2 regions of the Leifsonia poae genome follow, and region 1 is predicted to be linked to the other one. Evidence: riboswitches for the same ligand, from Rfam matches in the RefSeq annotation. Region 1 holds a riboswitch; the other holds the start of a gene.
What was found. Region 1 has a riboswitch for magnesium ahead of K5L49_RS15180 (ABC transporter permease). Riboswitches for the same ligand answer to the same signal wherever they lie in the genome.
Positions count from the first base shown of each region.

Region 2: it holds a riboswitch for magnesium, as region 1 does, so the genes downstream of both, mgtA (magnesium-translocating P-type ATPase) here and K5L49_RS15180 (ABC transporter permease) in region 1, are expected to answer to the same signal.

Region 1 covers NZ_JAIHLP010000002.1:2,992,058-3,003,412, forward strand. The annotation lists gene K5L49_RS15155 (lamin tail domain-containing protein) at 1-2,821, shown strand, start outside; gene K5L49_RS15160 (MMPL family transporter) at 3,062-5,305, opposite strand; gene K5L49_RS20530 (MarR family winged helix-turn-helix transcriptional regulator) at 5,521-6,279, shown strand; partial or broken gene K5L49_RS20535 (pyrimidine dimer DNA glycosylase/endonuclease V) at 6,321-6,494, opposite strand; gene K5L49_RS15175 (LCP family protein) at 6,901-8,190, shown strand; M-box (ykoK) riboswitch at 8,254-8,425, shown strand; gene K5L49_RS15180 (ABC transporter permease) at 8,592-10,328, shown strand; gene K5L49_RS15185 (ABC transporter ATP-binding protein) at 10,343-11,355, shown strand, end outside.
Region 2 covers NZ_JAIHLP010000002.1:3,686,782-3,698,136, forward strand. The annotation lists gene mgtA (magnesium-translocating P-type ATPase) at 1-2,099, opposite strand, end outside; M-box (ykoK) riboswitch at 2,327-2,497, opposite strand; gene K5L49_RS18235 (hypothetical protein) at 2,576-4,150, shown strand; gene K5L49_RS18240 (DUF1611 domain-containing protein) at 4,167-5,258, opposite strand; gene K5L49_RS18245 (serine hydrolase domain-containing protein) at 5,425-6,507, opposite strand; gene K5L49_RS18250 (DoxX family protein) at 6,655-7,026, opposite strand; gene K5L49_RS18255 (LacI family DNA-binding transcriptional regulator) at 7,131-8,159, opposite strand; gene K5L49_RS18260 (ABC transporter substrate-binding protein) at 8,333-9,628, shown strand; gene K5L49_RS18265 (carbohydrate ABC transporter permease) at 9,705-10,661, shown strand; gene K5L49_RS18270 (carbohydrate ABC transporter permease) at 10,658-11,355, shown strand, end outside.

The sequences.
Region 1 (11,355 bases):
GGCGGCCTGGGTCGATGCGGCCCACGTCGGTGGCAAAGCCGATGTGGCCGCGGGCGGCTGGACGATCGCCACGAGCGGCGACGCCGAGCACAGCTATGCGAGCGCCACCGGCAGCATCGGCTCGCCCGGGATGTCTTCGCTGGCGATTCCCTACGCGGGTGCGCCCCGCGTGAAGATCACCGAGTTCGCCTACGGCGGCAAGATCGCCGCGTCGAAGGGCGACGGCGAGTACACGGAGATCACGAACGTCGGCTTCACCCCGGCAGACCTGACCGGCTGGTCGTACGACACGTCGGCGACGGTCACCGTGCCCGGCGCCCTCTCGCTGTCGACGCTCGGAACGCTCCTGCCGGGCGAGTCAGCCGTGATCACGGATGTGACCCCGGCGGAGTTCCGCACAGACTGGGGGCTCATCGACTCTGTGAAGGTGATTCCGGACAACGGCACGACCCTCAACAAGGGTCCGATGACGATCCGTCTCTACGACGCCGGCAACACCCTCGTCGACTCGGTCAGCTACGCCAGCGGATTCCAGTCGGGCAAGGGTGTCGCGGCGTGGGTCGATGCGGCACACGTCGGGCAGAAGGCGGACACGACCGGCTGGACGATCGCCACGTCGGGCGACGGTGAGTCGAGCTGGACGAGCGCGACCGGGGCGGTCGGCTCGCCGGGCGCTTCCACCCTCGGCTGGCGCACGCCCGCGAGCGTTCGCGGAACCGGCGGCGGGAGCGGACCGGGCACGGATCCGGGCACCGACCCGGGCGCCGGGAACAGCGTTCCCTGGCCCGGCCCGCAGACGGTGACCAACGTCGACAAGGGCGGTGTCTTCGGCCAGAACCTCTCCGGCCTGTTCTACGTTCCGGGCGCGACCCCAGCCGACGACGTCATGTGGGGCGTCGAGAACGGTGGATCCTCCGGCGGCAGCGTGAACACGAACCAGTCGTCGTTCTTCAAGATCGCCCAGAACGGCGACGGCACCTGGGGGCCGGCGAGCGGGTGGGACCGCGGCATCCAACTGCACTACAAGGACGGGACCGGCCAGCCGGATGCGGAGGGCATCACTGCCCTCGGCGGAAAGGTGTTCGTCTCCACCGAGCGCGACAACGCGAACAACAAGGTGTCCCGCGTCTCGATCCTCCAGTACGACCCCGCGGCGATCGACTGGACCAACCGCTCCGCGAACGCCGCCCAGCAGTGGGAGCTCGAGTCCGACCTCGGACCGGGGACCGATGCGAACCTCACCTCCGCCGACGCGAACCTGGGCGCCGAGGCGCTCGCGTTCGTGCCCGACAGCTACCTGGTCGCGAACGGCTTCCGTACCGATGCCGGCGCGCTCTACGTCCCCGCCCAGTACGGCGCACACTTCGGCGGCGTGTTCTTCGCCGGCATCGAGAAGAACGGCAACCTCTACGGCTACGTGCTGGAGGAGGGCACCGGCAAGTTCACCCGAGTGACCTCCTTCTCGAGCGGGCTCAAGAACTCCGCCACGACGTACTCGGTGATGGATGCGGCGTGGGACCCCTCGCAGGAGGCGCTGTGGCTCGACTGCGACGACACCTGCCAGGGTCGCACGTCGATTGCGAAGATCAATACGACGCCGGGCGACCCCGCTCAGGGCCACTTCCAGGTGACGTCGATCTACGACCGTCCCACCGGCGGCCCGAACGTCAACAACGAGGGATTCACCTTCCAGCCCGCGAACCGTTGCGACTCGAACGGCCAGCGCTCGGTGTGGTGGTCGAACGACGGCGGTGACGGCGGCTACGCGATCAGCACGGCAAAGGCCACCTGCCCGGCGCCGGTCGCCGGCCAGATCGGCACCACGGTCACCGTGTCCTACGCCTACCAGGGCACCAGCGTCGAAGCCGTGAAGGACTCCACCGGCGCGTACCCGCTTCCGGTGACGGCGACGTTCACCTGCACCCAGGTGAGCGCGGTGTTCCCCGATTCGTGCCCGGCCCCGGTGAACGTCTCTTCGACACAGGCGGCGACGACGGTGAAGACGCTGGTCGACACCCTCGGCACGGTGACGGCTGTTTCCCTGCCCGCGATCACGATCCGTCAGATCGCGCCGGCCAACCCGATCGACCTGCTGGTCGCAGCCCTCCCCGACCCGGTGCAGTCGCTCGCAGGCGCCGACCAGGTCGCCGAGGTGACGAAGGCCTACCAGGCACTCACGCCGGAGGAGAAGGCGGATGTCTCGGCGGAGGCCCTCACGGCTCTGGCCGCGCGGCAGCAGCAGGCGGGTGTCGTCAACCACCGCGATAACGCCCACTCCGCCACCGCGAGTGGCGCAGCGCTCCCCTGGTATGTGCGGGTGACCGCGGCTCCGCTCGCGAGCACCGACGCCGGCTATGCCGCCTTCACGGCGAAGCTCGGCGGTGCGCGGCTCCTCGCCCTCTACGACATCTCGTTCGCGGACACGCTGGCGGGAGGCGGCTGGGAGCCCGGCCAGGGCGAGACGGTCACGATCTCACTGTCGAACACGGTGGTCGCGGGTCAGTCCGGTGTCGGCATCCACCACCTGAAGTCCGACGGCAGCATGGAGACCATCCAGGCGAAGGTCAGCGGCGGAACGGTCACCTTCACGGGAACGTCGTTCAGCCCGTACGGCATCACCACCGCGGCGAGCACCGGCGGCTCGACGGGTGGCACCAGGACGCCGGGGACGCCGGGCACCGCTGATCCGCAGCTGGCCTCCACCGGCTTCGAGTCCGCTCCGCTGATCGTCAGCGGCCTGGCTCTGCTCCTCCTGGGTGCGATCACTCTGGGGGCACGCCGGATGATGACGCGCCAGAAGGCAGCACGGCAGACGCTCTAACCGCATCGAGCGCAGACGCGCGGGGACAGCCGCCCAAGGGTGGCCGTCCCCGTCGTCATTTTCGGCGTCCTTTCGTCAGGTACGGTCTCGCCCCACTCGAGCTGCACGGGTTGCGTCCCAGAACTCGGTCTCGATCTGACCGTCCCTGCTGCTGAAACTCAGTTCGAGCACTCGGTCGGCACCGGCGATCTCCTGGAGGACCTCCACGGATGAGCCTGGTCGGCAGCACGATCGCGGCGGTCATACAGGTTTCGGATGGTCTGGTTTCGCGTGCCGTCCGGTTCTCGTGTGCTCGTTGTCTGTTGCCGCTCGTGGGCTGGGTGCGCCGTGCTTCCAGAGTTTTGAGGGCCACCAGATGGCCCGGCCGATGTCGTATGAGACGGCCGGTACCAGCAGGGAGCGCACGATGACGGTGTCCAGTAGCACGCCGAATGCGACGATGAAAGCGAGCTGCACGAGGAAGAGGATCGGAATGACCGCCAGCGCGGCGAACGTCGCCGCCAGCACAATGCCGGCGGAGGTGATGACGCTGCCCGTCATTCCCAGGCCGCGCAGAATTCCTGGCCGGGTGCCGAGCTTCATCGATTCTTCGCGCACCCGGGTCATCAAGAAGATGTTGTAGTCGACACCGAGAGCGACGAGGAACACGAATCCGAACAACGGCACTGCCGCATCCGCACCGGGAAATCGGAACACGTGGTTGAACACGACCGCCGACACACCCAGGGATGCCGCGTAGGAGACGGCCACGCTTCCGATCAGCAGCACGGGTGCCAGGATCGAACGCAACAGCAGCATGAGAATGAGCAGGATGACCAGCAGCACGATCGGGATGATCTTGACCAGATCGCTCTGCGCTGTCGTGTTCGTATCCAGTGCGGTGGCGGTCACCCCGCCGACCAGCACACCCGGATCGGTCTTGGGCAGTTGCGCCCGCAATACGCGGACGACCTTCTCGGCCGCATCCGAGTCCGGTTCGGTCGACAGCACCCCGTCGATCAGCACCCTGCCGTCTTTCACCACCGGCTCAGACGTTGTGCCTGGCCGGTTGTTTCCGGTGTAGAAGGTCGCCGAGCTGATGCCCGTCGTTGTCTTGACGGCGGCCAGAGTCGCGTCGGCCTTCGAGCGGTCCGTGACGATGACCACAGGGCTGCCGGAGCCGGACGGGAAGTGCTTTGCCGCGACTTTCTGCCCGTCAACCGCGTTCGAGGCGGTGAGCACGACATCGGTTTGCGGAACCCCGTTGGCCTGCAGTTGCAGCAGGCCCAGCGCACAGGCTCCCAAGACGAGAAGGGAGACGATCCAGGTGACTCGCGGGCGACGGGCGATGAGGCCACCGACTCGCCTCCACAGGCCATGGATGCCCTCAAGGCCGCGAACAGCCTCGACGTGACCGTGTTCGAGGTCGTCGGATTCCTCGGCCGCATATTTCGGCCGGAACGGCCAAAACGCCGCCCGCCCGAAAAGGACCAGCAACACCGGCAACAGGCTCAGTGCCGCGAGCACGGCGAAGGCGATACCGATAGTGCCGATCGGGCCCAGGGATTTGTTCGAGTTCAGGTCCGAGAACAGGAGACATAACAGGGCGATGATCACTGTCGCCCCGGATGCGACGATCGGCTCCAGTGCGGCCCGCCACGCCCGGCCGATCGCCGCCCACTTCGACTCGACGTGCCGCAGTGACTCCCGGTAGCGGGCCACCAATAGCAGCGAATAGTCGGTGGCGGCGCCGATGACCAGGATCGAGAGGATGCCCTGGCTTTGGCCGCTGAGCGTGATCCACCCCCAGCTGGCGAACGCATACACCAGCAAGATCGCTGCCGTCAGGGCGAAGATCGAGGTGAACAGCACCAGGAACGGCAACACGACCGACCGGTAGACCAGCAGCAGGATCAGGAAGACGGCGCCGGCCGCGACCAGCAGCAGAATGCCGTCGATCCCACCGAACGCATTGACCAGGTCGGCTGTCAGCCCGGCCGGACCGGTCACATACGCCGTGATCGATGCTGGAATGGCGTCAGTGACCGCAGTGCGAAGGTTCGCTACGACCGATTTGACGTTGTTGGTGTCGGTGACCGGCACAATGAATTCGACAGCCTTGCCGTCTTTCGACAGAATCGGGCCAGCCACCGATGTCCTGGCCGGCGGTTGTGATTTCTGCACCCCGTCGACGTCTCCGAGTTTTGCGCCGAGTTTCGCATACGACGCCAGGTCACTGTTCGGGATCCTCGACTCGGAGACGAGCACGACGATTGCGGGAATCGCCTTCGAGTCGGTGAACTGCTTCTGCAGCGTGTTCACCTTGGTGGATTCTGCGCTGGCCGGCAGGAAAGCGGCTTGGTCGTTGCTGGAGACCGAGGAGAGCTTGCCGAACGTAGGTCCGCCGAAGCTTGCCGCAGCCAGCCACACGATCAGCAGTACAGCGGGTAGAAGGATGCGCAGCCAGCGCGGGGGCGCCCAGTCGCGGCGGACTCTATTGTTCATAGGAGTGTCGGGGCCTTTCCGGTGCGTATGCGATCAGAAGCATGCTGACAATCACCCACGACAGCGGGCCGCCGACAGCGACTCACAATTCATCATCGGCACCCCGTGACCGCTCAGCTAGCTTAGCTAATAAATAGCTCAGTAAGCATCATCTTTCGGAATACAATACCCGTATGCCTGAGCCTCGCAACACTCCTTCCGGCCTCGCCGATGCGATGCTCGACCCGCGCGTGATCGACCCGCATCAGGAACTCGTCGATTACTCGGCCATGGATGAGGCCGAGATTGCGCAGATCACACGGGTGCTGATCGGCATCCGCCGCTGGCGCGAAACAGAACAAGCCATCAGCTTCCAATCGCGCAACCACATGCGACTCAACGAGACAGACATGAAAGCGCTGCGCTTCCTCGTCGTCTCGAAGAACCAGAACCTCGTCGTCACCCCCGGCGCCCTCGCCGACCACCTGAACATCTCAACCGCATCAACAACGAAACTTCTCGATCGCCTGGCCGCGGCCGGTCACATCCAACGCTCGCCCCACCCGACCGACCGGCGAGCACTGATGATCACCATCACCAAGGACACACACGAACACGTCCGCGACACGGTCGGGCGAACCCACGCCCGCCGATTCGACGTGGCCGCCCGCCTGAGTCCGGATGAGCGCGAAGTCGTCATCCGATTCCTCGGGAGCTCAGCGAAACCGGGGACCCGCCGCGTTCCGATGCTTGAGTGCGATGCCAACCAGCTTCAACGTTTGGGCCGTTCCCATGACGCCAGCGGGCCGTCGATCGCGGTGAACAGAGGGTGCGGTTCGGGTATCCGAACTGCCTCCCACAGTGTGGCGACATCAGGGCTGCGCTGCTCCAGCTTGGCCATCAGATGCAACCACTCGTACTGCAATTGTCCAACGGTGACCGGAATGAGTTCGGCAATGTGGTCGGACGGGCCGATCTTCGCCCGGTCGAAATGATACCCGCGGGACTCTGCCTCGTCGGCGATACCAGACAAGTACGCCGAGACGGCACATGCGGGACGCAGTTGACTGCGGAACCGTTCCAATTGCGGATGGTGACCATATCCGCTCCCCGGTCTGTCGAGCACGGCTTGGGCCAGTAATCCCTCGCGCCAGCAGGCGGTCAATGCCTGCCGATCAAAATAACGCGGATGAACCGACCACAACCTCACAACAAGCAAGGTTAGCGGCGCTCGATGAGCGACGTGCCGTTTCCTATGCTCGGGGTGAGAGCCAGTGAGGCTCGAGCGGCACCTGGTCGGCCGACAATGCGCCCGCTGCGCCGTCCGCGGGGCTCACGACGATATGCGTGCGACCCGCGATACCGCCGGCTCGTTGGGCACGGTGACCGCTCGGCGGTCTCTGCGAATCCTGACAATCGTCGCCCGGAACGGGGCCGACGCGCGTTCCCGGGGTGAGGCCGGGCGCTCGACGGGGTCGGTCTCCCCCGGATGGGGGCGAGATGAGGGGCGCCGCCGCTCGGCCCAGGCGAGTTCTCCCAGCCCCCTTTCCTAGCGTGGGCACGCCGGGAACGTCCCGAGCCGCACGTGCCGCAGCCACCCAGGGAAGAGGTTCGCCATGAGTTCACCGACACCGGACGAGGGACACCCCACGGCCCACCGCCGCGCGAGCGGGCCGAGCCCCCGGGTGCGGCGGCGGCGGCGCATCGTCGCGATCGTCGCCGGTTCGGTAGCCCTGCTGCTCGTGGTGACGGTCGGCTTCGTGATCTACAAATACAACGATCTCTCCAACGGGATCCACCGATCGTCCATCGTTCTGCCGACGGCGTCGGGGAAGCCGGGTGTGCCCCAGAACACAGGGGAGACGAACATCCTGATCATGGGGCTGGACAGCCGACTCGACGAGAACGGGAACCCGTTGCCGGCCACTGTGTACAACGCACTGCACGCCGGCGACGGTTCCGACGGCGGGTACAACACCAATGTGCTGATGCTCGTGCACATCCCGGCCGGGGGCGGCAAAGCCGTCGGCATCTCGATCCCGCGCGACGACTATGCGGCGCTCGCCGGCAGCCCGGACGGCGTCTCGATGTCGAAGATCAAGGAGGCGTACGGTCTGGAGCTCGACGACAAGCTGAAGGCCCTCGTCAACGCCGGCGGCATCAGCCGGGCCGATGCGTACCAGCAGGCTCGCGCCGCGGCCCGCCAGACCGAGATCACCACCGTTTCGAACTTTCTGGGCGGCGTCACGATCAACCATTTCATCGAGGTGACGATGGCCGCGTTCTACCAGATCGCCGTGGCGGTGCAGCCGATCACCGTGTGCCTCAACGAGGCGACCTCAGACATCTACTCGGGAGCCGACTTCCCGGCCGGGGTGCAGCAGCTGAGCGCATCCCAGGCCGTCAGTTTCGTGCGCCAGCGGCGCGACACGAGCGGATCCGGTCTCGACTTCACCGACCTCGACCGTGATCGGCGCCAGCAGGCGTTCATCGTCTCCCTGGCCTACAAGCTCAAACAGGCCGACACCTTCACGAACCTCGGCACACTGCAGACCCTGATCGACACGGCGAAGCAGAACATCGCCCTCGACTCCGGCTTCGACCTGCTCAGCTTCGCGCAGCAGGCGTCCCGTCTCGCCGGCGGGAACATCAGCTTCACCACGCTTCCCATCACGGGGTACGCGACGAGGAACGGTGAGGATGTCAACCTCGTCGACCTCGACCAGATCCACACGATGGTCGCGCAGCTCCTCTCCGACCATCCGACATCGTCGCCGACACCGAAGACGACCGGGGGCGGCGCGTCGTCATCGACGCCGGCCGCGGTGGCCGCGACGCCGGGGCAGAACGTGTACACCGATCCCGCCACGCCGTTGCAATCCGGCAGCATCCCCTGTGTGAAGTGACAGGCGCGACTGTGTCGCTCACAGGCCACCTGGCGTTCACCGACCGGTGCTACGGTGGGCGCAGCAGAACTTCGTTAGGCGAGGCTCCTGCACGAACACAGGCCACTGATCTGACGACGTCGAGAGACGCCCAAGATCAGGACAGGTTTCCCCGGCTTAAGGGGTGACCCCAAGTGGCTTCCCGCCCCGGCGGGACACGTCGTGCAGTGCCGAAGCTCTTACATGGGAGTCGCGGGCGTCTCTTCGAGGCGACCACTGGCCGGCGTGTGTGTCTGCACCGGAGTGGAAGGAGGCCGCCGTGAGCGAAGACCATAGTCCGTCGGGCACAGCCCGCGATCACGTCCCCTGTTCCTCGGTCGACCTGCGACACCTGCGGGTCGGCTCCCTCCGGAGGTTCGACAATGCCACTCCTGCGCACTGTTCCCGGTGCCGGCACGCTCCGGCGTGTGCGACTTCGCTGGGTCGACCTGGCGGTCGCCGTCGCGGTCATCGTTCTGCTCTATCTTGTGCTCGAAGCGGGCGCGGGGGCGACCGCGCCGCTCAGACTCGCTGAGGTCCCCTCCTCGATCTCCACCGATCCCGCCGAACTGCCCTACTACGCGCTGAGGTCGCTGTTCAGGATGTTCGCGGGCCTGGCCGCGTCGATCGTGTTCACGTTCATCGTGGCGACGGCCGCCGCGCGCATACCCCGGGCCGAGAAGATCATCCTTCCCGCCCTGGACATTCTGCAGTCGGTGCCGATCCTCGGCTTCCTCTCGGTCACCGTGACCGGGTTCATCGCGCTGTTCCCCGGTTCGGCACTGGGGCTCGAATCCGCCGCCGTGTTCGCGATCTTCACCTCGCAGGTGTGGAACATGACGTTCTCCTTCTACTCCTCGCTCACCAGCCAGCCCAAAGACCTCGACGAGGCATCGCGCCTGATGCGGCTGACGAAGTGGCAGCGGTTCTGGAAGCTCGATGTGCCGTCGGGGATGATCCCGCTGGTGTGGAACGGGATGATGAGCTTCGGCGGCGCCTGGTTCTTCCTGGCCGCCTCCGAAGCCATCACGGTCAACAATCACAGCTACGCGCTGCCGGGCGTCGGAGCGTATGTGGCCGCCGCCGTGCAGAACGGTCAGCTCGACCGGGTCGGCTACGCGATCATCACGATGGCGGTGATGGTGCTCGGCGTGAACTTCCTGTTCTGGCGGCCGCTCGTGGCCTGGGCGGAGAAGTTCCGTCAGGAGGACACGGCCGCGACCGACCGCCCCACGAGCCTCGTGCTCACCGCTCTCAACCGCTCCCTGCTCCCACGCGCGATCGGCCGCGGTCTGCGGCCGATCGGCCGGGCATTCGACACCATCACCCGGCCGTTCGGGGTCGCCGATCGGCCCCTCTTCGTTCCTGCGTCGCGGCGACGCGTCATGGATGTGCTGGTGACGGTGATCGTCCTCGCCGCGATCCTCTACGGGGCGTACCGCGCCCTGGACTTCGTCGGCGCCACACTCGGATTCGGTGCGTTCGCTGAGGCGTTCGGCCTCGGCGCGGTGACGATGCTGCGGGTCGTGGTCATCCTCATCGTCTCGACGGTGATCTGGGTGCCGGTGGGGGTGTGGATCGGGATGAATCCCCGGATCAGCCGCCTGGCGCAGCCGATCGTGCAACTGCTGGCGAGCTTTCCGGCGAACTTCCTCTTCCCGTTCGCGATCGCGTTCTTCGTCGCATCCGGCATCTCGCTCGACGTGGGCGGGGTGCTGCTGATGGCGCTCGGCTCCCAGTGGTACATCCTCTTCAACGTCATCGCCGGCGCCAGCGCCATCCCCACCGACCTGCGGCAAGCGCTGGACAGTTTCGGTGTCGGCCGGGTGCAGCGCTGGCGTCGGTTGATCCTCCCGGCGATCTTCCCCGCCTACGTCACGGGCGGGATCACCGCCGCCGGCGGCGCCTGGAACGCGTCGATCGTCGCCGAGGTCGTCACATACAACCACCACACGTACACGGCCACCGGCCTCGGGTCCTACATCGCGGCGGCGACCCAGCACGGTGATATGGCGCGCGTCCTCGTGGGCGTCATCGTCATGTCGGTCTTCGTCGTCGGCCTGAACAGGCTGTTCTGGCGGCGGCTCTACCGCGTGGCCGAGAAACGCTTCACCCTGTAAGGAGGCACCGAGAAATGACCGAAGTACTCATCGATGTCAGCGAGGTCGACAAGTCGTTCGCCACCGACGGCGGCGAGAAGGCGGTGCTCTCCGGCATCAGCCTGACCATCCGCGACGGGGAGATCGTCGCCCTTCTCGGCCGCTCCGGGTCGGGCAAGAGCACACTCGTCCGCTGCATCGCCGGACTCATCGCACCCACCTCGGGCAGCGTCACCTTCCGAGGGGTCCCGCTGAACGGCGCGAATCCGGGAACCGCGCTGGTCTTCCAGTCGTTCGCTCTGCTCCCGTGGCTGACCGTGCTCGAGAACGTCGAACTCGGCCTCGAGGCGAAGGGCGTCGCCCCCGCACTCCGCCGCGAGCGCGCGCTCCAGGCGATCGACGTGATCGGCCTCGACGGGTTCGAGTCCGCGTACCCGAAAGAGCTGTCGGGCGGGATGCGGCAGCGCGTCGGCTTCGCCCGCGCGCTCGTCGTCGAACCCGATGTGCTCCTGATGGACGAGCCGTTCTCCGCCCTCGATGTGCTCACCAGCGAGAACCTGCGATCGGAGCTCGTGCGGATGTGGAGCGACGGCTCTATGCCCACCCGAACGGCCCTGATCGTCACGCACAACATCGAAGAGGCGATTCAGCTCGCCGACCGGGTGATCGTCCTGGACTCGAACCCGGGCCGCATCAAAGCCGAGCTCGTGGTCGATCTCGCGCAGCCCCGCGACCGCCGGAGCCCCGAATTCGAGGCCCTCGTCGATCGGGTGTACAGCATCCTCACCGGTCAGAAGGCGGAACCCCGTGCCGGTGGCGCAGCCGCACCGTCGGCCCCCGGCGCCGCCGAGCCCGGCCTCGACGTTCCGCTTCCCGCCGCCAGCACCGGCTCCCTCGGCGGTCTGGTCGACCTTCTCGCCTCCCACGGCGGAAGCGAGAGCCTGGCCGAGATCGCCGACGAACTGCGTTATGAGATCGACGACCTGCTCCCGGTCGTCGATGCGGCCCAATTGCTGAAACTGGCCCGACCGCAGGGTACGGAGCTGCG
Region 2 (11,355 bases), 690 kb from region 1:
CGGCCCTCGATCACGCCCTGTTCGAGCACGGTCAGATCTTTCTCGAGCAGGATGATGTCGGCCGACTCCTTGGCGATGTCGACGGCGGTGTCCACCGAGATCCCCACATCCGCGGTGCGCAGCGCAGGGGCGTCGTTGATGCCGTCGCCGAGGAAGCCGACGGTGTGACCGTGACTGCGCATCGCCTCGACAATGCGCGCTTTCTGCGTGGGGTTGACCTTCGCGAACACCGTCGTGGTCTCGGCGAGGGCGCCCAGCTCTTCCAGCGACAGCTCGTCGATCTGCGGTCCGAGCACGATGGTCCCGACTCCCAGCCCGACTTCGCGCACCACGGTGGCGGCGACGAGCGGGTTGTCGCCCGTGATCACCTTGACGGTCGTCCCGTGCTTGTGCAGCCGCGCGATGGCGGCGGCGGCCGACGCCTTGGGCGGGTCGAGGAAGGCGAGGAAGCCGACGAGCGTCATCGCCGTCTCGTCGTCGCGGGAGTACTCCGCGCTCCCGTCCTCGGCCGGCACCATCGAGCGGATGGCGACGGCGAGCACGCGCATCCCCAGCCCGTTCTGCTCCGCCACGAGCGCGTCGAGCTCAGCGAGACGCCCGGGGGTGAGATCGACCGTCTGACCCTTGACGAGCTCGGTGCTGCACTGGTCGAGCACCTCCTCCACGGCGCCCTTGGTGATGATGAGGTGCGAGAGGCCGTCGTCGACGACCACCGACATGCGCCGCCGCACGAAATCGAACGGCATCTCGTCGACGAGCGTGTACTCGGCCCGGATGCGGGCGAGCTCGTCGGGACCGGCCGCCGTGAGGACGGCGGCGTCGAGCAGGTTGCGCAACCCGGTCTGGAAGTGCGCGTTGGCGGTCGCGTAGCCGAGCGTCGTCTCGCTGGACCGGCCGGCGACGTCGAGGTGTCGTTCGAGGACGATGCGGTCTTCGGTGAGCGTGCCGGTCTTGTCGGTGGCCAGCACATCCATGGCTCCGAGGTTCTGGATGGAGTTCAGCCGCTTGACGATCACCTTGCGCTTCGCCATCTGCTTGGCGCCCTTCGCAAGGTTCGCGGTGACGATCAGAGGAAGCATCTCCGGCGTGAGGCCGACGGCGGTCGTCACCCCGAACAAGAACGCGCTCGTCCAGTCCTTGGTCAGGCCGTTGACGATGAACACGACCGGAACCATCACCAGCATGAACGTGATCAGGGTGAAGCTGACCTTCTTGATCCCCACGTCGAACGCGGTCTCGGGGCGTGCGCCCACGATGGCTGACGACATGCTTCCGAAGTAGCTGCGGCTTCCGGTTCCGACGACCACGGCCGTTCCCGAGCCCGAGACCACCGAGGTGCCCAGGAAGCCGAGGTTGGCGGCCGAAAGGATGTCGGATGCCTCGATGCTCTCGAGCGCCTCGACGCTCTTCTCGGCGGGGAGGGCCTCTCCGGTGAGCATCGCCTGGTTGATCTGCAGATCTTTCGTGCGCACGAAGCGCACATCGGCGGGGATCATGTCGCCCGCGGCGAGCTGCACGACGTCGCCGGGCACCACCTCCTCGATCGGCAGCTCACGGGTGACCGGACGACCGGTCTCGGTGCGGGTGACCGCGGTCGTCGTGCGGACCATCGCCTTCAGCTCCTCGGCGGAGCGGGACGAACGGTACTCCTGCCAGAACCGCAGGGTGGCGCTGACGAGCACCATGATCCCCACCGTCACAACGCCGGTGTAGTCCGGGCCGTCGACCGGGTCGGCGAAGATCACATCGGTGAACAGCATGACGACGACGAGGAAGAGCAGGATGATCACGAACGGGTTGGTGAACGTCTTCAGGAACTGCAGAACGGCGGGGGCCGGCTTGTCGTGGTCGACCTCATTGGTGCCGTAGCGGGAGCGACGCATGGCGACGGCGGCGTCGTTCAGCCCGTTCAAGGTGGTGGCCAGCGACTTGAGCGTTGCCTCCGGAGGAAGCAGCGCGGCATCCCTCAGCAGGTTCTGCTGACCGGAGGCGAGAAGACGGTTCGTGCCGTCGGCGAGACGACGGGCCGTCTTCGCCGTACCGCGCGTGTCGGGGGTGGGCGTAGTGACGTCCGTGACGTCGGTGCGGAATGTGCGCATGGTGGATCCAAACGTTCCGCGGCGAAATACCGCGTTGGAAGAAGAACAGAAAAGCGGATGCGCCCCGCAGAGTGACCGGTCAGAGAGCCGGGCGATACCGGTGACCGTTCGCCCTGCTCGGGCGGGGAGATCGACTATGGTCGTCGCTCATCGACGGTCACCTCCTTCTTCCTCGTTCGCGCAGCTCGACGCACACGGAAGACAGGAAGTCATGAAGGAACTTCTTTGCGCTACCTCCACGTAAGAGCTTTGACACTGCACGACGTGTCCCTTTGAGGGGGAAGCCACTTTGGGTGACCCCTTAAGCCGGGGAAACCTGTCCTAACCTTGGGCGTCTCTCGACGTCGTCAGATCAGTGGCCTGTGTTCGTGCAGGAGCCTCGCCTAACGAAGTGCTGCGTGGTGACCATAGCACACCGATCGCGGACCCGGCGAAGACCGCGGCAAGACCTCGGCCGATGGCCCTAGGGTGGGAGGGTGGGCATCCCCGATCCGGCACCCGACCCGCGCCCGACGCGGAGCCCGCCGCGATGGGCCGCCGAGGCGGCGGGAGCCGTCATCGCACTGGCGATCGCGGCGCTCGTCGTGGCCCGGCTGGCGTCGAGTGATCGATCGTGGCTGCTCTTCTATGACGGCGACTCGCTCGTGAACACTCTGATGTGGCGTTCACTGGTGACGGGTCAGCCGCAGCAGTGGGCGCTCTCGACCGTGCTGTTCGTGCCCGAGTTCGTCGTCTACGCGGTGCTCTCCCTGTTCGGTCTCGGCGTGAAAGCCACACTCACCCTGAACGCCGTCGTCAACCTTGTCGCGCTCTACGCGGCGATCCGCTTCGTCGCCGGCACGGGGGAGCGGGCGCGGCGGCCAGTGACGTTCTCGCTGGCTGCCTTCGCCCTCTTCGGCGTGCTCGCGATGCTGGAGACGTCGGCGAGCCGGGACTCGCTGGAACTGGCCTCCCTGATGACTACCACGACCTACTACAGCGCCACCGTCATCGCTGCGCTCGTGACCGTCGGGCTCGTGCGCCGGATGCTCGACAGAGGTGCCGCGCGACCGAGCCGGGTGGCCCTCGCGGTGCTCGTGGCGGTCATCGCCCTCTCCACGTTCAGCAATCCGATCGTCCTCGCCTGGGCGGTGATCCCGGTCGCGGCCGTGCTCATCGTGCTCGGGGCTCTGCGACGGGCTCCGCTGACCGTTGTGCGGTGGGCGACGCTCGGCATGCTCGCCGGCGCGGTCGTCGGGCTGCTGGCGCGCATCCCGGTTTCGTCGATGATCTCGAACAGCGGTGCGGGGTATGCGGACCCGTCCCGTGCCCTCGAATCGCTCCGCTCCCTCGGGGCGCTGATCGTGGATCGTGTGCATTCCGTCGAGGGCATATTCTCGCTCGGGCTCGTCGCCGTGCTGCTCGCTCTCGGCGTCGCCGCGACCGTGGCGGCCGCGCGAAAGGGCTGGTTGGCCGGCACATTCGTGGCCGCCGCATCCTGGGGGATCCCCGTGCTGGTCGTCGTTGGAGCGGTGGTGCTCGGCACGAACGCCCCCCGCTATCTGGAGCCGCTGTTCTTCGCGCCAGTGCTCGCCGTGACGGTGCTTCCCGGGATTCTTCCGCGGAAGGTGCGCGCGCCGCGGGCGGTGCTGGTCGTCGCCGGGGCGCTCCCGATCGTCGTGGTCGCGGTTGGCGCGCTGGTAGCGGTGCCAGGGCTCGTGACCGAGTCCGCGCGCGTCGACGCGTCGATCCGGTGTGTGGACGACTGGGTGACCGCGAGCGGGCGTGTCGGCGCCGGGCAGTTCTGGACCATCCGTGCCCCGAAGGCATACCTCGCCGATCCGAGCCGGTTGCTGCAGGTGGATGCGAACCTCGACAGATACGCCTGGCTCGTCAACCGGGCCGACTACACCGAGGAAGCGGTCTCGTTCCTGGTGAGCGACGCATCAGGCCCGCCGACCCTGCCGATGACCGTCGAACCCGGCCCGCAGCCGACGACGATCGACTGCGGCCGCTACACCATCACAGACTTCCACACGCCGCGGGTACGGCTCCGCTCCATCCACAGCTGACGGTGCAGGAGTGCACTCAGCGGCGGTGGACGGCCGACTCCGGCTCGAGCTCGGGGAAGGCCAGCAGCACCATCTCGACGAGGCGGTCGAGCGGGCGGGTCAAAGGGTCGGTGGCCGGCATCCCGAGCTCGAGTTCGTGTTCGTCGATCGCGGCGCCGATCTGCTCGTCGGTCAAGTTCTCGTGGTTGATCGTGACCCCGATGACCTCGGTGTCGGCGAACGCTTCGATGAGGGCGATCTCGGAGGCGGCGGAGGGCATGGGCATCGTCGGGTAGTCGTCGAGCATCCGACGGCCCGGCGCATGCTGCAGAATGACGCCGGCAGGCCGGCTGCCGCGCAGGATGTACGCGCTGGTCAGGTAGGCCGGGTGGCTCAGGGCACCCTGGCCTTCGACGATGATCACATCGGGGTGCTCGGTCTCGTCGGCCGCGACGACCTGCGCCTCGACCTCGCCCGAGCAGAACTGCGGAACGGTGGCGTCGAGCGCGACGGCGTATTTGGCGCCCTGGATGAGAGCGGTCTGCCCGGTGCCGACCATCACCGCTGTGATGCCGCGGGCGTTCAGAGCCTGGGTGAGCAGGGTGGCGGTCGTGCGTTTGCCGATCGCGCCATCAGTGCCCAGCACGGCGATGCGGGGGCATGCGACGTCGAAGATGCGGCCGGAGAAGAGCTTCAGATCTTTCTTCTCTTTGGGGCGACGGATATCGGTGATCGTCACGCCCGCGAGCAGCGCGGCGGATGCGAACTCGGCGTCGTCGTTCAGGAACTCGTGCAGGCCGTTGACCAGATTCATCCCCCGGTTGATCCCGTCGAGCAGGGCGTCGCGTTGCGGGGCGGAGAGCAGGCCGTCGGCGGGGGCCATGCCGAAGATCAGGGAGTCGGGAACCCTGCCGGCATAGGCGATGGCTTCGGCGAGATCGGCGAGCACGGGGATGCCGTTAGCGACCCCGTCGAGGTGGCGACCGGCATCCACGCCGGCGCAGGTGCTGTCGATCACGCTGACGATGTCGTACTTCTCGGAGAAGCGCACGAGACCGTTCGCGGTCTTGCCGTCCTGTTTGCCGAACTTGCCCTCGCAATAGACGACGGCCGAATGATGGGTGGGCATGACGCTCCTCTGAATGACTCAGAGGAGGCGACGGGATCGTGGCCGGGCGGGGGGACCCAACGGTCAGCGAGGCGTCTTCCCTGACGCTGGCGATGTGCCAACTCCCGAACCGTAGCAGCCCCGCCTGGGAGCCCCCCGGGCTGCGAGTCGGTGCAGCCGGCCCCGATCACTCCGGGCAGGCGTCGAGCACGGCGTCGGCCACCTCGGCGAGGTGGGCGAGGTCGTCGCGCTGTCGGGTGATCCGGTTGGTGAGATAGCTGAAGACGAGGTCTCGGTCTGGATCCGCCCAGGCGATGCAGCAATTGCTGCCATTGTGACCGAACGTTCGGGGACTGCTGCGGCTGCCCATCGGGCTGATCGACTCCGGGAGATGACGTGGGCCGCCGAGCTGGAAGCCCTCGGACCAGCGGATGGGGGAGTGCGCGAAGCGGTCGATGCGGCCCTCGCTGCTCGGCACGAGGGCCGCCTGCAGAGCGGCGGACGACAGGATGCGTCGGCCGTCGGCCGTGACGCCGCCATTCAGCAGCATCTCGTAGAAGACGGTCACGTCCCGCGCGGTGGTGGAGAAGCCCGCGGAGGGGATGATGGCGGCGCGGGTGGCGCGTCGGTTGACGACGGCGCGCACCGGGCGCGGCGCCGAGAGCGGCACATGCCGGAGCCACTGGTCGTCGGGGAGCCCGAGGTAGGTGTCGTGCACGCCGAGCGGTCCCAGCAGGAGCGACGACATCAGCTCGGGAAGCGGGATCCCGGTGGCACGGCGCGCGACCTCGCCCAGGATGAAGCCGAAGATCACGAATTGATAGGCCGGTGCCGAACCGGGCGGCCAGGTGGGGCGGGCGCGCTCGATGCGGCGCAGGGTGCGGGACCAGCCGGTCATCGCCAACGCGTCACCGACAGCGCTTCCGGCGGTGGCGAAACCGGAGCGGTGACGTAGCACGTGGCGAACGGTGATCGCCTCCTTGCCGTTCGCCGCGAATTCCGGCCAGTAGCGCGCCACCGGGGCGTCGAGGTCGATGACGCCGCTTTCGGCCAGGGCGTGGATGAGCACCACTGTGTAGGGCTTGCCGGCGGAGAATGTCCAGAAGAGGGCGGTCGGTTCGCAGCCGAACGACCGATCGACCACCGTGACACCGTGGCGGCGCACCACGAGTTGGGCTGTCGCTCCACGCGCTCGGACGAGGTCGACCGCGTGCCGCAGGGCGGCGGGGTCGAAGCGGGTGGGCGAGCGGTCGGACGACGGAATCGTCATGCTGCCATCTTCGCTCACCCGGGGGCGGATGCCGAGCCCCGGATGCGGGTATCGACCGACTCGACGAGCTCGGGGATGAAGCGCAGATCGCGCAGCGCGACGCGATCGCGGTCGTGTTCCTTTCAGCGGAGCGGGATTCGGATCGGTTCAGTATCCGAGGAGGCGGCCGACGACGACGAAGACGCAGATCAGGAACAGCGGGAGGTTCACACCGAACACCTGTTTGTACTCCCCGAGCGAGCGGTGGGCGAACGCCGCGCCGATCATGATGATTCCGAGACCGGCGGCGGCGGCCACGGTCAGATACGGGGCGATGCCGGTCGCTTGGGGGAGGATCAGGCCGACGCAGCCGAGGAGTTCGAGGGTGGCGATGGTGCGGATGAACGGCAGCGGGAACGGGGCGACGCCCGTCTGGCCGATCGCGATGAGGCGGTCTTTCGGAAGGGACGCTTTGGCGATGCCGGAGTAGAGGAAGACGACGGCGAGGAGCACCTGGGCTATCCAGAGCGCGATGTTCATGAGTCGATCCTGTTCTCGAATAGAAATGGTTGCCCTACATACCCACTATCGCCCCCGTGCAGCCCGCTGAACCGTCGACATTTGGTGCAAATGTCGGGGCGGGGTCAGTGCGGGGCGGGGCCAGTGCTGGCGCGGATGCGCAGTTGGGGTTCGACGGAGGCCGGCTCGAGGGTGGTGCCGGGGTCGGCGATGTAGCGCAGAAGGTGCTCGACGGCGAGCTCGCCCATCTGGCCGAATGGCTGGGCGACGGTGGTGAGCGAGGGGGAGCAGTATTCGGCGAGGGTGATGTCGTCCACGCCGACCACGGAGATGTCCTCCGGGATGCGGCGACCGAGCTCATGGAACGCGCGGATGACGCCGAACGCCATCTCATCGCTGGAGACGAACACGGCCGTGACGTCGGGGATGCGCCCGAGGATGAGGCCGTTCTGGTAGCCGGAGGCGGGGGACCAGTCGCCCTTGAGCTCGGGCGGCGGGGCGATGCCGGCCGCTTCGAGGGTGGAGCGCCAGCCTTCGCTGCGGCTGACCGCATCCAGCCACTCGCTGGGGCCGGAGACATGCCACACCGTCTCGTGGCCGAGGTCGAGGAGATGCTGGGTGGCGAGCCGGGCGGCGTGGGACTGGTCGACGGCGACGACCTCGGTCGAGGAGGTGCGCGAGCCGTCGATGGTGATGGTGGGGATCGCCCGGGTGAGCTCTTCGATTCCCCGGGTGACGTGGATGAGTGGGAGGGCGAGGATGATGCCTTCGACGCTCTGGTCGGCCAGGCGCGACATCGCCGCTTCGATGGCGGAGGGCTCCAGCGAGGGACTGGTGGCGGCGCTCACGGAGTACCCGGCGTCGCGGGCCGCCTCTTCGACACCGACCGTGACGGCGGTGCGGGAGAAGAAGCTGGTCTGCATCAGCACGATGCCGATGGTGCGGCTGTGCCCGGAGGAGAGGATGCGGGCGGCGTTGTTCTTGCGGTAGCCCAACTGTTCGACGGCGGCGAGCACCTTGGCTCGGGTCTTCTCCTGCACATTGGGGTGGCCGCTGAGGGCTCGTGACACGGTCTGGGCCGAGACTCCCGCCACCCGGGCGACGTCGGTCATGCCCGGCGGCTTCGGTGCCGGGCTGGTGTCGTTGGTCGTCATCGATTCCCCTCCGCTTGCGTTTCGCCTCTCATGATAACGGGCGCATCTGCGCGTTTGCGCATATTTTGGGGAGTTTCAAGCACTTCCAAGGTCCCGAGTTGTTATCGCTATCATTCTGTGCGACACTCGGTGCTCGTACCCGGATACGGGTGTCTGTGATCAAAGGAGAGGCAGTGAAGAAGTCAGGAATCCGCATGGCGGGCGTCGCCGGAGCGGTCGCCCTCGGGCTCGCGCTGACCGGATGTTCGGGCAGCGGCTCCGGGTCGGGCGACTCGGGCCACGCGACGGTCACGTTCTGGGGCTGGGCTCCGGGATACGCCGATGCTGTCAAGGCTTTCAACGCATCGCACAAAGATGTGACGGTCAAATACCAGGAAGTGCAGCCCGGATCCAAGGGCGGCTACCAGAAGATGCTCAACGCTGTGACCGCTAACAATGCGCCGTGTCTTGCGCAGGTCGGCTACGAGACGCTGCCGAGCTTCGCGGCCCAGGGCGCCCTCGAAGACGTGTCGACCTACGCGAACGCCGACAAGGGCGAGTTCCAGCCCGCGGCCTGGAAATCCGTCTCGGTCGGTGACGCCGTGTACGGCGCACCGGTGGACACCGGCCCCATGGGGCTGTTCTACAACAAGCAGCTGTTCGACTCGCTCGGGCTGTCGGCCCCCACCACTTGGGCCGAGTACAAGGCCGACGCAGAGAAGATCCATGCGTCCGACCCCAAGAAATTCATCTCGTCGCCGTATATGGACTACGACTACGCGGGCCTCGCCTGGCAGACCGGCGCCACCTGGTTCGGTGTCGACGGCGACGCCTGGAAGGTGACCCTCGCCTCCGACGCCAACAAGAAGATCGCCGACTACTGGCAGGGCCTCGTCTCCGAGGGTCTCATCAGCAGCGCCCCGATGTACGACCAGGCCTGGTACACCGGTCTGGGTGACGGCGACATCGCGACAGTTGTCGGTGCGGTCTGGCAGGCCGGTGTGATCAAAGGCGGCGCCGCAGACGGCTCCGGCAAATGGGCGGTCGCCCCGATGCCGCAGTGGTCGGCGGGCGACGACCAGGTCGGCAACGCCGGCGGATCGGCCACGGCGGTGCTGAAGGGCTGCAAGACGCCAGAGGCCGCCTGGGAGTTCGCGCATTGGATGAGCACGGACAAGACCACCTACAACAACCTGGTCACGAAGGCCGGACTGTACCCGGCCGCCACCGCGCTCACCGGCCTCCCCGCTCTCGCCGAGGGCGACGCGTACTTCGGCGGGCAGAAGATCTTCGACGTGTTCGCCAAGGCGGCTCCGAAGGTGAACCCCGACTGGACATGGGGGCCGGTGATGACGAAGACCGCCGCCGATCTCGATGACGGGCTCGGCAAGGCCTGGGCCGGTCAGGGCACCATCGCGGATGCCTTGCAGTCCGCTCAGGACAAGACCATCGCCGAGCTGAAGACCCAGGGTCTCACGGTCAGCCAGTAGTTCCGAGCGACGTGTCGGGGCGGACCGGACCGGGGACCGGTCCGCCCCGACACGCGTCGAGAGTAAGGAAGAATTCGTGAGCAACCTCGCCGTCGCGGAGCCCTCCGCGGCCACCGTCGCCCCGCCGCCGGAGCGCCAGAAGAAGCGGCACACCACGCTGGGGTGGCGAGCGCCGCTGCTGTTCCTCGGTCCGTTCGTCGTGCTGTTCGCCGCGATGTACATCGCGCCTATCGTCTACGCCGCGATCAGCAGTCTGTTCGTCGTCAAGCGTTCGGGTCTCGGTCTGACCGCGCCGACGCAGGTGTTCGAGCCTTTCGCCAACTATGCGCAGGCGTTCACCGACAAGGACTTCGTCGCCTCGCTCGGCCGGGTCGCGCTGTTCGGTGTGGTGCAGGTGCCGGTGATGCTCGGCCTGGCGCTGGTCCTCGCGCTGCTGATCGACTCCAAGTCGGCGCGGGGCAAAGGTTTCTTCCGGCTCTCCAGCTTTCTTCCCTACGCCATCCCGGGGGTGAGTGCGGCGCTCGTCTGGTCGTTCATGTACTCCACGCAGTCGAGCCCGATCAACCATCTGCTGGAGCCGCTCGGCATCCAGTTGCCGTTCTTCGACCAGGGCACGGTGCTCTGGTCGGTGGCGAACATCGTCACCTGGAGCTGGACCGGCTACAACATGATCATCATCTACGCGGCGCTGCAGTCCATTCCCGCAGAGGTGCTGGAGGCGGCGAAGATCGACGGCGCTTCGCCGCTGCGGATCGCGTGGAGCGTCAAGATCCCGATGGTGCGCAGCGCGATCGTCCTCACCGCCGTGTTCTCGATCATCGGCTCAGCGCAGCTCTACAACGAACCGACAGTGCTGCAGCCGATCTCCGGAGGTTCCGTGTCGTCCACCTTCACCCCGATCATGTCGGCGCAGGCCGCCGTCGCGGCGGGCAACTATCCGTATGCCGCGGCCCAATCGGTGATCCTCGCCGTGTTCGTCGGCGTGATCTCATTCCTGTTCTTCCGGCTGACCAGCAAAGGGGACAAGGCATGACCGCCACCCTGCAGAACCGGCGTGCCGTGCCGGCCGCCCGCTCCTTCGCGAGGCCCCGCCGCGACACCAGCCCGCTGAGCCGCGCCGTCGTGATGGTGCTGCTCGCCGCCTCGACGATCTACTTCCTCTTTCCGCTCTGGTGGTTGATCGTCTCGGCGACCAAGCCGTTCGGTCAGCAGTTCAGCGGCAATGGGCTCTGGTTCGACGGCTTCGGGCTGTTCGACAACATCGCCCGCCTGAGCGCGCAGAATGACGGCATCTTCTGGCAGTGGATGCTGAACAGCCTTCTCTACTGCGGTGTCGGCGCTCTCGTGGGCACGGTGCTCTCGGCGATGGGCGGATACGCCCTCGCGAAGTACGAGTTCCGGGGGAGGGGAGCGCTGTTCGGCGTGATCCTCGCCGCGGTGCTGGTGCCGAAGATCCTGTTCACCCTGCCGCTGTACCTCATGTTCTCGGGGGTCGGGCTGATCAACAATCCGCTCGCGGTGCTGCTGCCCAGCATCGTCAGCCCGTTCGGGGTCTACCTCGCCCGGGTCTTTGCCGCGCAGTCCGTTCCGGATGAGGTGATCGAGGCCGGTCGGCTCGACGGGGCGAGCGAGTTCCGCATCTTCCGCTCGATCTCGACGAAGATGATGATGCCGGCCCTGGTGACGATCTTCCTGTTCCAGTTCGTGGACATCTGGAACAACTACCT